DNA from 3 places in the Pseudoalteromonas sp. NC201 genome. Region 2 is predicted to be linked to each of the others. Evidence: predicted binding sites of a transcription regulator. Region 2 holds the regulator's gene; each other region holds the start of a gene.

Evidence for each region. The regulator FliA, encoded in region 2, starts transcription of late flagellar genes. The targets are predictions, from matches to a motif close to CTAAAGNTNNNNNNNNNNNNGCCGATA.
Region 1: a site for FliA is predicted at 1,729-1,755, ahead of PNC201_RS14175 (DUF3530 family protein). Genes of this name have one in related genera too.
Region 3: a site for FliA is predicted at 2,447-2,473, ahead of pomA (flagellar motor protein PomA). Genes of this name have one in related genera too.

Annotation. Positions count from the first base shown of each region.
Region 1 covers NZ_CP022522.1:3,252,933-3,258,040, forward strand. Annotated here, with positions in the region: gene PNC201_RS14165 (2OG-Fe(II) oxygenase) at 3-692, shown strand; gene PNC201_RS14170 (DUF368 domain-containing protein) at 730-1,665, opposite strand; gene PNC201_RS14175 (DUF3530 family protein) at 1,786-2,631, shown strand; gene djlA (co-chaperone DjlA) at 2,641-3,486, opposite strand; gene murU (N-acetylmuramate alpha-1-phosphate uridylyltransferase MurU) at 3,476-4,168, opposite strand; gene PNC201_RS14190 (aminoglycoside phosphotransferase family protein) at 4,177-5,108, opposite strand, start outside.
Region 2 covers NZ_CP022522.1:1,473,594-1,478,701, forward strand. Annotated here, with positions in the region: gene flhA (flagellar biosynthesis protein FlhA) at 1-550, shown strand, start outside; gene flhF (flagellar biosynthesis protein FlhF) at 570-2,045, shown strand; gene PNC201_RS06020 (MinD/ParA family protein) at 2,038-2,898, shown strand; gene PNC201_RS06025 (RNA polymerase sigma factor FliA) at 2,901-3,635, shown strand; gene cheY (chemotaxis response regulator CheY) at 3,678-4,061, shown strand; gene PNC201_RS06035 (protein phosphatase CheZ) at 4,082-4,858, shown strand; gene PNC201_RS06040 (chemotaxis protein CheA) at 4,872-5,108, shown strand, end outside.
Region 3 covers NZ_CP022522.1:3,076,370-3,081,477, forward strand. Annotated here, with positions in the region: gene PNC201_RS13370 (hypothetical protein) at 1-520, opposite strand, end outside; gene PNC201_RS13380 (flagellar motor protein MotB) at 692-1,621, opposite strand; gene pomA (flagellar motor protein PomA) at 1,624-2,391, opposite strand; gene xseB (exodeoxyribonuclease VII small subunit) at 2,626-2,865, shown strand; gene ispA ((2E,6E)-farnesyl diphosphate synthase) at 2,865-3,764, shown strand; gene dxs (1-deoxy-D-xylulose-5-phosphate synthase) at 3,929-5,108, shown strand, end outside.

The sequences.
Region 1 (5,108 bases), 1.8 Mb from region 2:
TTATGCTTCAACTTTCGCAGCAACAACAAATTGAATTACAGCAAAAATTGAGCAACGAAGGCTTTGCACGGATTGAAAATATTCTAGACGATACAAACGCTCAACAACTACATGAGTGCCTCTGTAACCTAGACTACCAACTCGCACTTTTTCATAACGGGACAGCAAAATCAGTCAAAGACAGTGATATTCTTGCCTTAACACCGCAAGAGCAGCAAGCCTTGCTCGAAGATATACATAGCTATGCATCACGTGGCGTTGGTTTTATGTATGGCCGCCACTCCATAGAATCGACGAGCCCTGAGGCGCTGAAAAAGCTCTACAATAACCTCAATAGTAGCGCTGTACAGTCCTGCTTTTCCGCGATATCTGGACAGAACATTATCCGTACCTCTGCCCAAGCAACACGATTTATTGGTGGTCAGTATTTAACGCGACATAATGATATTGTTGAAGCTGAGGGCCGGGTTTATGCCTATGTACTTAGCCTAAGCAAAAGTTGGCACCCTGACTGGGGCGGGCTACTGCAGTTTTTTGAACGTGATGGCACACCCACTAAAAGTTATGCACCTAAGTTCAATTCACTGGTGGTTTTTGATGTAAGTAAAATTCATTCTGTGACTTACGTCGCGCCATTTACAAAAGCGCCGCGACTTTCTGTGACTGGGTGGTTTAGAACAATAGACACGTAAGCTCAACACGTATCTATTGTTCTAGATGTCTATGTTATTAATATTTTTCGCTTATCTTTTCAATGGTTAAGATCAGCGCAAGGCCTGCAATGGCAAGCGCAATACATGCCAACGTATTCGGGTCTTGACCATACAGCGTACTGTATTGTGCTGGCAAAATATTGGCCTGACTCAATGGCTTTTCTATACCACTGGAATTCACGTAAGTCGTAAGCACTTGTTTCCAAGGCCACAATAAATTAAGCGAGCCAAGTAAAAAGCCAGCTAGTAGCGAAAACGTTACTTGTTGATAGTGCGCCAATAGCCAGCTGAGTAGGCGCGAAAACGACATTAACCCCACAATACAACCTAGTAAGAATAGACTCACTAAGCCAAATTCAAGCTGGTTCACCGCACTGAGTACATGGCCATACATACCCAATAACAGTAGAATAAAGCTCCCTGAGATCCCAGGTAAGATCATCGCGCAAATGGCAATAGCACCTGAGATAAAAAACATCCAATGAGATGCTTGCGCTTCAGCTGGTGAAAGAGAAGTAATAGCAAAGGCCACGACAGCACCAACTACGCAGGCGATAATATTTTGGCCGTTCCAATGAGAGACCTGTTTTGCAACATAAATAAAAGAAGCGACGATAAGACCAAAGAAAAATGACCATACCAGTGTTTGGTGTGCTTCCAATAAATAAGTGATCACCTTCGCCAAAGACGCTGCACTGATGAGCAAACCAGAAAATACCGCCAGTAAAAAGCTACCATCAATGTACTGCCACGTTGCTTTTAGGCCGTCACGGCGCAATGTGCTCAAAGCCTGTAAGTTCACACTTTTGATGGCATTTAAAAAGCGTGCATAGATGCCGGTAATAAAAGCAATGGTGCCGCCAGAAACGCCTGGGACAACATCCGCAGCTCCCATTCCGGCCCCTTTTAAAAACATAAAGAGATAGTCTCGTTTGCTATCTTTATACTGCACAAATTTCTCCTTTCATTTCCACTGCCGAGCAGTTTAACTTAAAACGCTAAAAAATAGCGACAGCTAAAGCTTTCACTTAACTGGTCGATAACCAATTATGATATTTTACGCGCTTGTACCATGATCATCAGAACGCTTTTATTACTTGTTACCACTTTACCCGCGACGACTTTTGCAGCAGAACATATTGACGCAGCACCACTTGGTTCTCTTTATCAGCAAGACGCTAATCGCTTCTACGAGCCATCGCAACTGATGAAACTGGAAAGCGAAAACGAAAGCTTTTATGTATTTCATCAAGAATATATGGCAGCTGCTCGTGAAGGCATCGTGATCTTATTACCAGACATGCAAACTCCGCCCCTCAATAACAGCGGCATAAGCTTTCTTGCAAAGCGCTTAAGCGATGATGGCTACGACACCTATACCCTTACTCCGCCGGACCTTTCTTATGCACCAAGTCTGCTAGAGCAAGACATCGCGCTCCCCGATGCTGAAAAACCGGCTCAGCAAACGCTTGCACCCATTTCAGAATCTAATCTCGACGAATATAAAATGGCCCTGATCAGCCGCTTTGAGGTGCTTTACAACACCCTGTCCATGACTCAAACAGAAAAGTTGGTGGTTGTCGCATTTGGTAATAGCGCAGGTTTATTCGGTGAGCACTTAGCTACTCTGCCCAAACTACGTATCGATGCCTTTGCCGTTGTTAGCCCACAACTGCCTAATGCAACGCGGCAAAAGCACTTAGCATCCAACCTTTCTCTGATAAGCCCTGCTTTACTGGATGTTTACTACAGTTTTGACAATCCTATTGTGGTCGACAATACGCCGGACAGAGCGCGCTGGGCGAGAAAAAACAGTAAATTTGATTATCGCCAACGGGAGCTTTTTGGAGAAAAAACCGATCCACTCCAACATCAAAGGCTCAGAAAGGAGTTACTCGGCTTTTTACGCGTCTTATAGTGTTTCAAGTTAGCTCTTTTTTAAATATTCATAGGCAGACTGAATATCTTGGCTTTTACGCTTTGCAACTTCCATCATATGCTTAGGTAATCCCTGAGACACCAATTTGTCAGGGTGATGCTGCGACATCAGTTTGCGGTAAGCTTTTTTGATATCACGCTCATTTGCCTCTTCACTCAATCCCAGTACAGCCAAAGCTTTAGCACGGCTTAAGCCATTATCTTGTGATGCTGGTTGACGGCCGCCATGTTGCTGGTATTGATGTTGCGATCTCCCCGACGCCTGTGAGCGGCGAAACTCAAATTCTGCTTGGTAGCGTTTTAGCAGGAATAAAAAGTGTGTTTCTGCAAAGCCTAAATACTTGCTCACCTGTTTAAGTAAGGCCTTCTCCGCATCAGACACATGACCATCACAAAATGCCATTTGAATTTGAATCTCTAAAAACAGCTGCCTCAAGTCATAGCGTCTGGCAAAAGCTTCTTTAAAATCGGTAACCGCTTCTTTTATCGAAAAGTCACTGCTTTTTCCCGCAGTAAACGCATGTTGTGCTTCTTTTCGCTCTTCACCCTGCAAGCCCATTTCGCTCATAAATGCAGACGCAGCTTGAATGTGGATTTCGCTGACTCGACCATTAGACTTCGCAATATGTCCCATCACAGAAAAACAGCTGGAAAAGAACAAGGCTTGGCGCTCATGCAGATCTTCACCTTTCATGAAACCTTGAAAGCCACCGACTTTATCAAAATCCTGACGCAAACTTTTATCAAATAAATGGCCGAGATAAAACCCTAAAATAGCGCCTAACCAACGACCAAATAAAAAGCCGAAAATTGTGCCTAATAATTTACCCCACATCGCTATACCCTAACTTTTCGTTGATCATTTTTAGTCGCTCTGGCGTGCCGATGTCGTCCCATGCGCCCAAATACAGTTCAGTAGAAACTTTATGCTGCTCAAGCCCACTGCGCAGCAACGGCCCTAGTTTTATAAAGCCAGCCCCAAGCTCGGTAAAAAAACTTTGGTGATATTTGCCAATACCAGACAAGGTATACTTTTGCTGATTGAGCGGCTGATGGGCAAGGCAAAAATCGCCTTCAGGATTATGTTCAGGGTTTTCTACCAACACAATGTGCGCCTCGCAATGGCCCTCTGCTGTGCTTCCGAGCTGTAACTGCACCAAGCTGCTGACATCATAGTCCGTAAAAATATCGCCATTGAGTACAATAAAGCTGTCATCCTGTTCACATAACATCGGCAGTGCTTGAATGATTCCACCTGCGGTTTCTAATCCCCCCTCAGGTTCATCACTGTACTCAATATTGACACCGAAGTGACTACCATTGCCGAAATAGTCTTTTATCACCTGACCTTGCCATGCAAGATTTATCACGATATCGCAGATCCCAGCCGCTTTTAAACGCTCGATATGATGCTCAAGTAGTGGTTTTCCTGCGACGTTAAGCATAGGTTTTGGTTGGTTCGCGGTCAGTGGCATCATGCGTTTACCACGACCAGCAGATAAAATTATCGCTTTCATTGTTACTTCTATTTTGTGCCTAATTTGGCCTGCGCTTGAGGCATTATGTCATTCTCTAGCCAGCTTGCAAGCCACTGAAATTCTTTATACTTATTCGCTACTTCAACGAGGTAGCGTAAGGTTGGCAAAATATTTTCTAAGTACCCGCCTTTGCCGTCTCGCTGCAATAGACGAGTAAAAATCCCGGCAGCTTTAAGGTGCCTTTGCATCCCCGTTAAGTCAAAGTAATGTTGGTAGGTGCTAAAATCCATATCGCCTAATAAATTTGCCGCTTTTAAGCAGTCAAAGCTATGTTGCTGAAGCTCGGTAAACTCATGTGCATCAAGGCGAGTATAACAATCCCGCAACAGCGAAACCGCATCATAAGTGACAGGTCCTTGTACCGCATCCTGATAATCAATGAGATACCACTGAGACTGATGACATATCAGGTTGCGACTATGAAAATCTCGATGCATCGTAACCTGCGGCTGACGAGTCATCGCATCAACGAGTTTCAACTTCACATTATGCCATTGCACTTGTTGATATTCGGTGGGTGTTAAACCAAGCCATTTTGTTACAAGCCACTCGTAAAAGATATTAAGTTCCATATCAACGAACTCAGCATCATAGGGCTTCATCCATTCACTCTTTGGTGTTTTGGCTATTTCTGGAATAAGCGCTATCAACGCACGATAATCCTCTAGCCGAGAAGGCAATGCCAACCTATCGGCCAAATGCTCAGAACCTAAATCTTGTAACAGTAACAGCCCTTGTTCTTCATTATTTGCAAGGATTTGTGGCACATTGAGCCCTTGCTCTGCAAACACCGTATTTAAACCAATAAAAGGGGCATTATCGAGTTTATCGACCGGTGTCTCCATTAAGATCCACGACATCGTTTGTTGTTTGACGCGATAATAACGCCGGAAACTGGCATCCGAGGTGATAGCCTCAC
Region 2 (5,108 bases):
AGACATGCTTGCGAAAAGTCACCCTAGATTAGTTGAAGGCTTAGTGCCTGATATTTTACCACTCACTACCGTAGTAAAAGTACTACAAAATCTGCTTAATGAAGGCGTTGCAATTCGAGATATGCGCTCGATTGTACAAACCTTAGTTGAGTACGGACCACGTAGCCAAGACCCTGATGTATTAACGGCTGCGGTAAGAATTTCATTACGCAGATTGATTGTTCAAGATGCCGTTGGAAGCGAAGAAGAGATTCCTGTCATAACATTGGCGCCTGAGTTGGAACAGATGTTGCATCAGTCACTTCAGAACGCAGGTGATGAGGGGGCAGGTATTGAACCTGGCTTGGCTGAGAGGCTTCAAGAATCATTAAGAGAAGCACATCACAACCAAGAAATGCTAGGGGAGCCGTCCATCTTATTAACCTCAGGTATGTTAAGAAGTGTACTGTCTCGATTTGTTAAACATACAATTCCAGGTCTTCGAGTGATGTCATATCAAGAAGTGCCGGAAGAAAGACAAATTAAGATAGTGAGCTCGGTTGGACAATAGAGGATAAAGGGGCTGTAACATGAAAATTAAACGTTTCTTCGCAAAAGATATGCGTACGGCTTTAAATGAAGTAAAAGAAGAGCTTGGTGCAGATGCTGTCATTATGTCTAACAAAAAGTTAGCAGATGGTGTTGAAATCGTCGCGGCAGTTGATAATGACCGTGCTGCTGCACCTGTTAAGCAAGCTCCAGCTGCCCGTGCGACTGCCTCAAACGAGGCTCCGACCCGCTTTGTCCGTCCAGAGCCTCGCCAAGCACAGCCAGCAAAACAAGCGCAAGTTGCCGATAGCTTAGCGGCATTGCTAGAGCGTCAAGCGCCGCGTCCTCGCTCACCAGAACTTGCTTCTATGTTCTCCCAGTCGGGGATTGATACAGAGCAAATGTTAAGCAGCCAACGTAAAACACAAACTGCTGCGCCGGCGCACCAAGCGAAGCCACAGCAAGCTCGTCGCCAATCTTTTGACTTTGATGATGATGGATTTGAGCAACCACAGCAGTGGAGCGAGTCTGATGAATTAGACAACGGTTTTGGTGATGATTTACCTGAGTTAAATGCCAAGCCTGACGAAATGAGTGCAATGCGCGAAGAAATGAACGCTATTCGTCAATTACTTGAACATCAAGTATCTGGTCTAATGAAACAAGAAATGGCTCGTCGCGATCCAACCCGTGCGTGCCTTGTAGATCGTCTGGAAGGAATGGGCATAGACAAAGACGTTGCAGAGCAAATGGCATGTTTTATCCCTGATGATGTGTCTCGTAAAGAAGCTTGGGACGCGCTGTTGAATATGGTAATTAACCAAATGCACACCACCAACAATGATATTCTTCGTCAAGGTGGCGTATTTGCAATGGTTGGTCCAACAGGTGTTGGCAAAACCACAACGGTTGCAAAATTAGCGGCATTAGGCGCACAAAAATACGGTGCAGATAAAGTGGCGCTAATAACCACCGATACCTATAGAATTGGCGCTTACGAGCAACTAGCTACCTATGGTAGAATCATCGGTTGTCCGGTTAAACAAGTTAAAGATGCAAATGAACTTGCAGAAGTGCTTTATCATTTACGCAATAAGCGTCTAGTATTAATAGATACGGCGGGAATGAGTCAAAGAGATTTGCGCTTAACTGAACAGTTAAATACACTTATGCGTAGCGCGAGAGTAGATATTCGTAGCTATTTAGTGTTGAGTGCGACAGCACAGATGAATGTGTTACAAGAAACAGTAAGACACTTCAAAAAAGTAAATTTAAGTGGCTGTATTTTCACAAAACTTGATGAAAGTCTAAGTTTAGGTGAGATAATTAGCATAGCGATTCAAAATCGCTTGCCAATAGGGTATCTTACCAACGGTCAGCGAGTGCCAGAAGACATTCGCGTAGCAAATGCTCAAAAGCTAGTAAAAAAGGCTGAGCAATTGTATTTAAAAAGAATAAAAGCACAGCACTCTCGACGTGTACCTGTAGCGTCAGAGTCAGTAGGAATGTATGATTAACACAGTTTTAGATCAAGCAAGTGGCCTGCGTAGAATGAGTCAAAATAGCAACCAGGGTGTAAAAGTAATAGCCGTGACCGGTGGTAAAGGTGGGGTGGGTAAAACCAATGTCTCGCTCAATACTGCCATCGCTATGGGCCAACAAGGACAGCGAGTTCTCGTTTTAGATGCGGACTTGGGCTTGGCAAACTGTGATGTGATGTTAGGGCTCCGAGTAGAAAAGAACCTTTCACATGTGTTGTCGGGTGAATGTGAACTAGATGAGATTCTCGTAGAAGGTCCCGCTGGTATCAAAATTGTGCCAGCTACTTCGGGTTCTCAAAGCATGGTGGAGTTGACTCCCGCAGAGCATGCTGGACTTATTCGCGCATTTAGCGAGCTTAACACTCAATTTGATGTTTTAATTGTTGATACCGCAGCTGGTATCTCAGATATGGTTCTGAGCTTCTCTCGAGCTGCACAAGATGTGATGGTTGTTGTGTGTGATGAACCGACTTCTATTACGGATGCTTATGCGTTGATCAAAGTTTTAAGCAGAGAGCATGGCGTTTATCGTTTTAAAATAGTTGCCAATATGGTCCGCAGTATGCGTGAAGGGCAAGAATTATTTGCTAAACTTTCAAAAGTTACAGACCGTTTTCTTGATGTAGCATTGGAATTAGTGGCCACAGTACCATTTGACGAAAACATGCGTAAGTCCTCTCGTAGACAAAGAGCAATCGTGGATTTATTTCCGAGCTCTCCAGCAGCAGTTGCAATTAAAGGACTTGCTGCCAAGGCAGTTAAATGGCCAATTCCTCATCAACCTTCCGGTCATCTAGAATTTTTCATTGAACAACTTGTAAACGGGTGATTATGGCTTCTCCGGTCAACAGAGCTGCGGGATATCAAACTTCTGACCATATCCATAAAGTGGTCGAGAGGCATGCTCCACTTGTCAAAAAAGTGGCATGTCACCTGATCGCTCGGCTTCCGGCAAGTGTGCAGCTCGACGATCTAATTCAATCAGGTATGATTGGATTGATTGAAGCATCTAAAAATTTCGATGCTACTAAAGGCGCTAGTTTCGAGACCTTTGCGGGGATACGCATCCGAGGTGCAATGCTAGATGAAATCCGTCGCGGAGATTGGGCCCCTCGGTCCGTACATAAAAACAGCAGAATGGTAGCCGAAGCTATATCTGAGCTCGAATCTCTCCTTGGCCGCGAACCAAAAGACACTGAAATCGCTGAAAAACTTGATATATCTTTAGATGAGTACCATCATATTTTACATGATGTAAATGCAAGTAAAGTCATCGGCATTGAGGATCTAGGGGTTGATGAAGATGTGATAACCCCAGCAAACAGCGATTTTGCGCTAGACAAACCGTTTAATAACGTTAAAAATGAACGTTTTAACGAGTCTTTAGTAAATGCTATCAAAGCACTACCCGAAAGGGATGCTCTGGTGTTGTCACTTTACTATAACGACGAAATGAATTTAAAAGAGATTGGTGCCATCCTTGATGTCAGTGAATCTCGAGTAAGCCAAATTCACGGTCAGGCAATGATAAAGCTCAAAGCTAAAATCAATGACTGGATAAATTAGAGTACATAAAATAGTTGGGTTCGAACCTCACTGGAGGAAGTTTTGGATAAGAACATGAAGATTCTCGTGGTTGATGATTTCTCTACTATGAGAAGAATAATCAAAAACCTATTAAGAGATTTAGGCTTTACCAATGTTCAAGAAGCTGATGATGGTAGTACAGCACTTCCGATGCTACAAAATCAGGAGTTTGACTTTGTAGTAACTGATTGGAACATGCCGGGCATGCAAGGTATTGATCTGCTTCGTGCAATACGCGCAGATGAAAAGCTTAAGCACATTCCAGTGTTGATGGTTACCGCAGAAGCGAAAAAAGAACAAATTGTTGCAGCAGCGCAAGCTGGGGTGAACGGATATATTGTTAAACCGTTTACTGCAGGTACGCTCAAGACTAAGCTTGAAAAAGTATTTGAGCGACTAGGCTAAACAGCAAGGGGATATGGCCTATGTCTGTAAATGCTGCGCCGCAAATTACACTTGAACAAGCCAAGCAACTTGTTGAGCTACTAGAGCAAGGTGAACAAGAAAAAGCTGACCAGCTGATTTTAGAAGCTGCTAACAAAGAGCAATCGGAGTTATTTGCAGAAGTTGGAAAGCTAACTCGCCAATTACACGAGTCCTTGAAGAACTTTGAGCTGGATACTCGACTCTCAGATCTCACGACAGAGGCTATACCTGACGCCAAGCAGCGTCTTAATTATGTTATGGAAATGACAGAAAGCGCTGCTAATAAAACGATGGACGCGGTCGAAGAAAGCTTACCTCTTGCGCAGAATCTTGCGGATGAGTTAGCACAAATAAAGCCTACTTGGGATCGGTTGATGAGCAGAGATATTCAACTCGGTGAGTTTAAATCTCTGTGTCATGATCTCGACAGCTTTATGCAGACTTCAAAGACACGTACAGACGAATTACAAGGCTTAATGACTAATGTGCTGATGGCGCAAGACTATCAGGATTTGACTGGGCAGGTCATCCGTCGAGTCATTGAGCTTGTGAGAGAAGTAGAAGATAGTCTCATTCACCTTCTAACTGTGTTTGGTACTTCGGATGAAGCGCCTGCAGTTGCAGAAAATGCGAATGAAAACGAAATAAAAACAACTGAGACTATCAGTGATGAATTGTCTGGACCTGAAGGTCCAATTATTGACGCTGAATCGCGAGATGACGTGGTTTCTGGTCAAGACGAAGTCGATGACTTGCTATCTAGTTTAGGCTTCTAGTTGGAGAGTGTGTATGAGCTTTGAAGTCGATGAAGATATCTTGCAGGACTTTCTTGTTGAAGCAGGCGAAATATTAGAACTGTTATCTGAACAGCTTGTTGAACTAGAAAATAATCCCGAAGATAAAGAACTTCTCAATGCGATTTTCCGTGGCTTCCATACTGTTAAAGGTGGAGCAGGCTTCCTCGGTATGACCGAACTGGTTGATGCCTGTCACGGTGCAGAGAACGTGTTTGATGTACTAAGACAA
Region 3 (5,108 bases), 1.6 Mb from region 2:
AGCTAGTCGTTTCTGCTAATCTATTTTCCCTAGCCAGTCTCGCTTCTTTTCTATCTTGCATTAGTTTCCAAAAGGTAAAGACTGGCACAAATGCTAAACACAGAGTAGCCACATTAACCATAGGAATAATTGTAGGATACAGGTAAGTTGAATAGGACAGATCCATAAAATGTCTGTCGACAAGTCTAAAAAACTGTAATAGCGGAGCTGGAATAATGATTATTTGAGCAAGAATACTTTGCCATAGATACATCTTATCTTTAACAGCCCAGTAAGCAATAATTGCCATGAAGACAATGTCTGAAAGGGCCCAATATATGTATCGAAACACCTTAACATCATCGAATTGCATAACCCAATCGTAGGTTAGCCATCCTAATATATAAAACATTGCAACCAAAGACGAATATCGCAGTGCTTGTTTATCTCGCACCACGATGCACATTACTACCGCTAAAAAAGAAACCCAAATACTGTATTCCTGAAAAAACAGTCTAATGGGTTCCCATTCAGGCCACATATACCTTAACGTCCTGCGTCTGGTTTCTGCTCTTCATCACCGTTATCACCACCACCACCATTGTTTCCAGGCAATCTATAATTTTTAACGTCCATCATTTTATCCTTATCGAGAGTTTGTAGAGCAGCTAGAACTTTAGCGAATTCCCTGTAATTTGGCAACAAACTGTAACTAATTTTTCCTAACTTCAATAGGGTCTGATTCTTTCGCTTTACCCTGTAAAATCGAGATTTCGACACGCCGGTTTCGGCGCCTATCTGCATCGCTGTCATTAGGTACTAAAGGTCTAGTGTCTGCATGACCAACTACGACCATTCTGTTCTTATCAAAGCCACGGACGCGCTCCATTACAGTCGCAACGGCTACCGCTCTAGTTGCCGATAAATCCCAGTTATTCGAATAAAGTTCGTTAGTCACTCTAAAGTCATCAGTGTGACCCGACACTGTAATTTCACCAGGTACATCTTTGAGCAGCTCTGCAATTTCGGCAATCACAGGTTCAAATTTAGGTTGTAGAAACGCACTTCCCGCAGGAAAAGAACCATTTTCTTGGATGCGAATAATAATTTGCTGCCCTAATGACTCGAGTTCAATTGCACCATCCATAATTTGCTTTTCTAGCTGCTGTGCAATCTTTTTAACGAGCTCGTTTACTTGCTCTTGGTCCGCAGAAGCAATTGCTTGCGTTGACGCCATTTCCTGTGCAGTACTGGCAGACTCACCACCACGCTTATTACCTCGTTGCTCCTGTCTGCCACCCGCCGAAGCCTCGTCACCAGCTTGGAACTCTAGCATTTGCTGCGTCATTTCTACGGTTTGCTGTTGAATCGTTTCAATCGGTGTTGGTTCTGGCTTTCCTGGAGTAAATTCCATCGCAATCACGCTGGTACCCTTAGGAATATCTTTTACTTCAATTTTATTTTGCACACCAAAAGCAAACTTCATCGATCCTGCAATTTGCTTAAACTTCAGTACATCCATTTCGGAGAATGCCAATAGCAGTACGAAGAAGCACATTAACAACGACATGAGATCAGCAAACGTTCCCATCCAGGCAGGAAGACCTGGGGGGGGACATTTACATTCTTTCTCATCTGACATGATTATTCCTCAGCCTCAGCGCCACGTTTAGATTCTGGCAGATAGTTTTTCAAGATACCTTCAATGACTTTTGGATTTTGGCCATCTTGAATGCCTAAGATTGCATCTAAGATAAGGCGCTGGTTTCGCTCTTCTTCGTCTTTACGAAGTTCAAGCTTAACCTGAATTGGGATTGCAACCACGTTAGCCAAAAACGCACCGTATAAAGTTGTCAAAAGTGCAACAGCCATAGCAGGTCCAATTGCTTTTGGATCATCCATGTTAGATAACATCGCTACTAGGCCGATGAGCGTTCCAATCATCCCCATAGCAGGAGCGATATCGGCGAGGGACTTAAATAAGCCAGCGCCTAACTCGTGTCTTGAGGACGTTAGGGCAATATCTTTTTGCAATGTGGCACGCACAACATCAGCATCATGCCCATCGACTAACATATCGACACCTTTACGCATAAACTGGTTGGGGATTTCGGCTTCTTCTAACGCTAAAAAACCACCTTTGCGAGCTGAATCAGCAAGCTCAACGGCTTTTTCAATCAGCTCTTCCGGAGTTTCAATCTTGAACATGAAGGCCTTCCCGGCCACTTTTCCAATTCCGAAAAACTGTCCAAGCGTAAAGTTAGACAATACGATAAAAATTGAACCACCAAATACGATAACGACGGAAGGCGTGTTATAGAACATAGCGATCTGGCCATCACTACTTAGTACCATGGACATTACAATTAAACCTATGGCACCCAGGATCCCTATTACCGTTGCTAAATCCACATGTCCTCCGGGGGAAGTTATTTGTGATAAATCACGCAGTTATTGTTGTTTGAGTTATCGGCAAGTTTTTCTACAACTTAACACTATTATATTAAAAAGTGTTTAAAATGCGAGTTTATAGCAGATCTTGTAATGCTGATACTCGGTCAGATCAAAAAGTCACTGGTTTTTTTGACCTTGGCGCGCAATCACCCTAAAATTGCCACACTTTTACTTTACGGGTCAGCGTGACATATGGCAGTAAAAAAACCAGACAACTTGAGCTTTGAAGAAGCCATGCAAGAACTGGAGCAAATCGTTGCAGACATGGAAAACGGTAGCTTACCTTTAGATCAAGCACTTAAACAGTTTGAACGCGGGATAAAACTCGCAAAAGCTTCAAATCAGAAACTTCAGCAAGCTGAACAACAAGTCGCTATTTTAATGGGCGAGGATGAACAAGCACAATTACAGCCATTTGATAACGAAGCCTAATGTCGAAAAAATTACAAGAAAAGCTCCAGTTTGCTAAAACTCGTGTAGAAAACACCGTTTTACACTATTTTGATAGTGTGCTTGAAACTGAAGAGAATATAAAAGCGGCTACACGCTATAGTATAGAAAACGGCGGCAAACGCTTGCGACCGTTTTTAGTGTATTGTACTGGTGAATTATTTGGTGCTGCTCCAGAAGATTTAGACAAAGCTGCAGCCGCAATAGAGTGTGTGCATAGCTACTCTTTGGTGCACGACGATTTACCTGCTATGGATGATGATGATCTCAGACGCGGCCGTCCAACTTGCCACATCCAATTCGATGAGGCGACCGCGATTTTAGCTGGTGACGCTCTGCAAACGCTGGCATTTGAACTGCTAAGTGAACATCCATTCGCGGTAAGCCACCATGCCCAAATAAAAATGATTTCAGTGCTAGCCAAGGCATCGGGTCTACAAGGTATGATAGGCGGTCAAGCACTCGATATAGCAGCAACCAATCGTTTAATTACGATAGATGAGCTCGAACGTATTCATAAGCTAAAAACAGGTGCACTACTAAGCTGTGCAGTAGAACTTGGGATCTTATGTAGCGATCCGGAACGTGTTTCAGAGCAAGCACGTGATGCGATACGTACTTATGGACGTGCAATTGGCCTTGCATTTCAAGTCAGAGATGACATTCTTGATGTAGAAGGTGACACATTTGTGCTTGGTAAACCTCAAGGCTCTGATTTAGAACATAATAAATCTACCTATCCAGCATTATTGGGGTTAGAACAAGCAAAAGAAAAAGCTGAACACTTGATAGATGAAGCTTTAGAAGCGCTTACACGTATCAACGGTAATACAGAAATACTTGCAGATTTAGCAAAATACATCATAGATCGAGAATATTAAGCTGACGTATAAAATAGCTACGCCAAGCTAAGAAAATATTCACAAGAACTTTGTAAACGCTGGCTAACATAATATTATGACAAGTTAGTGAAGAATTTTAATAATTATGAAGTGGACCACGTGAGTAATTGCGCTGAGATTCACTTAGGACTCTGATAAATACCATGAAACTTGATAGTAGCAAGTATCCCTTACTCGCGTTAATTGACGAGCCAAGTCAACTCCGTCAATTACCCCAGCACAAGTTAACCGCCTTTAGTGATGAGCTTCGCGAGTATTTGCTGAACTCAGTCTCTCAAAGCAGCGGTCACTTTGCATCTGGTTTAGGCACTGTAGAGCTTACTGTAGCTTTACACTATGTGTATAACACACCAAGCGATAGGCTCGTTTGGGATGTAGGTCATCAAGCCTATCCGCACAAACTACTTACAGGTAGAAGAGATAGGATGCATACGATCCGCCAGAAAGATGGCCTGCATCCTTTCCCTTATAGAGAAGAAAGCGAATACGATACGTTTAGTGTTGGCCACTCAAGCACTTCTATATCAGCGGCACTTGGTATGGCTATCGCGGCTGAAAAAGAAGGGATTGGACGTAAGACCGTCGCCGTTATTGGTGATGGTGCAATGACCGCGGGCATGGCGTTTGAAGCCATGAATCACGCAGGCGACATCAATCCAGATATGTTAGTGATCCTAAACGACAACGAAATGTCTATCTCTGAAAACGTTGGCGCACTCACCAATCATTTCGCGAAGATCCTCTCTGGTAGCTTTTACACCAATATTCGAGAAGGCAGCAAAAAACTGCTGTCTGGTGTGCCGCCGGTTAAAGAGCTTGCAGGCCGTATGGAAGAGCATTTAAAGGGGATGATAATCCCTGGTACTTTCTTTGAAGAGCTAGGCTTTAACTATATTGGCCCAATTGACGGACATAACGTAGATACTTTGGTAGATACGCTGCGTAATATGCGTAACCTAAAAGGCCCTCAACTATTACACGTTAAAACCCAAAAAGGGAAAGGTTATAAACCTGCAGAAGCAGATCCTATTGGTTATCATGCCGTGCCTAAGTTCGATCCAAGCGTCCATAGCTTACCCAAATCAAAACCTAGTGCACCAACCTTTTCAAAGGTGTTTGGAGATTGGCTTTGCGATATGGCTGCACAAGATAATAAGCTCATGGCAATCACACCAGCAATGCGTGAAGGCTCGGGCATGGTACGCTTTTCTAAAGAGTACCCTGCTCAATATTTTGATGTTGCCATTGCTGAGCAACATGCTGTGACACTGGCAGCGGGTTTTGCTTGTGAAGACCTCAACCCAGTGGTTGCAATCTATTCTA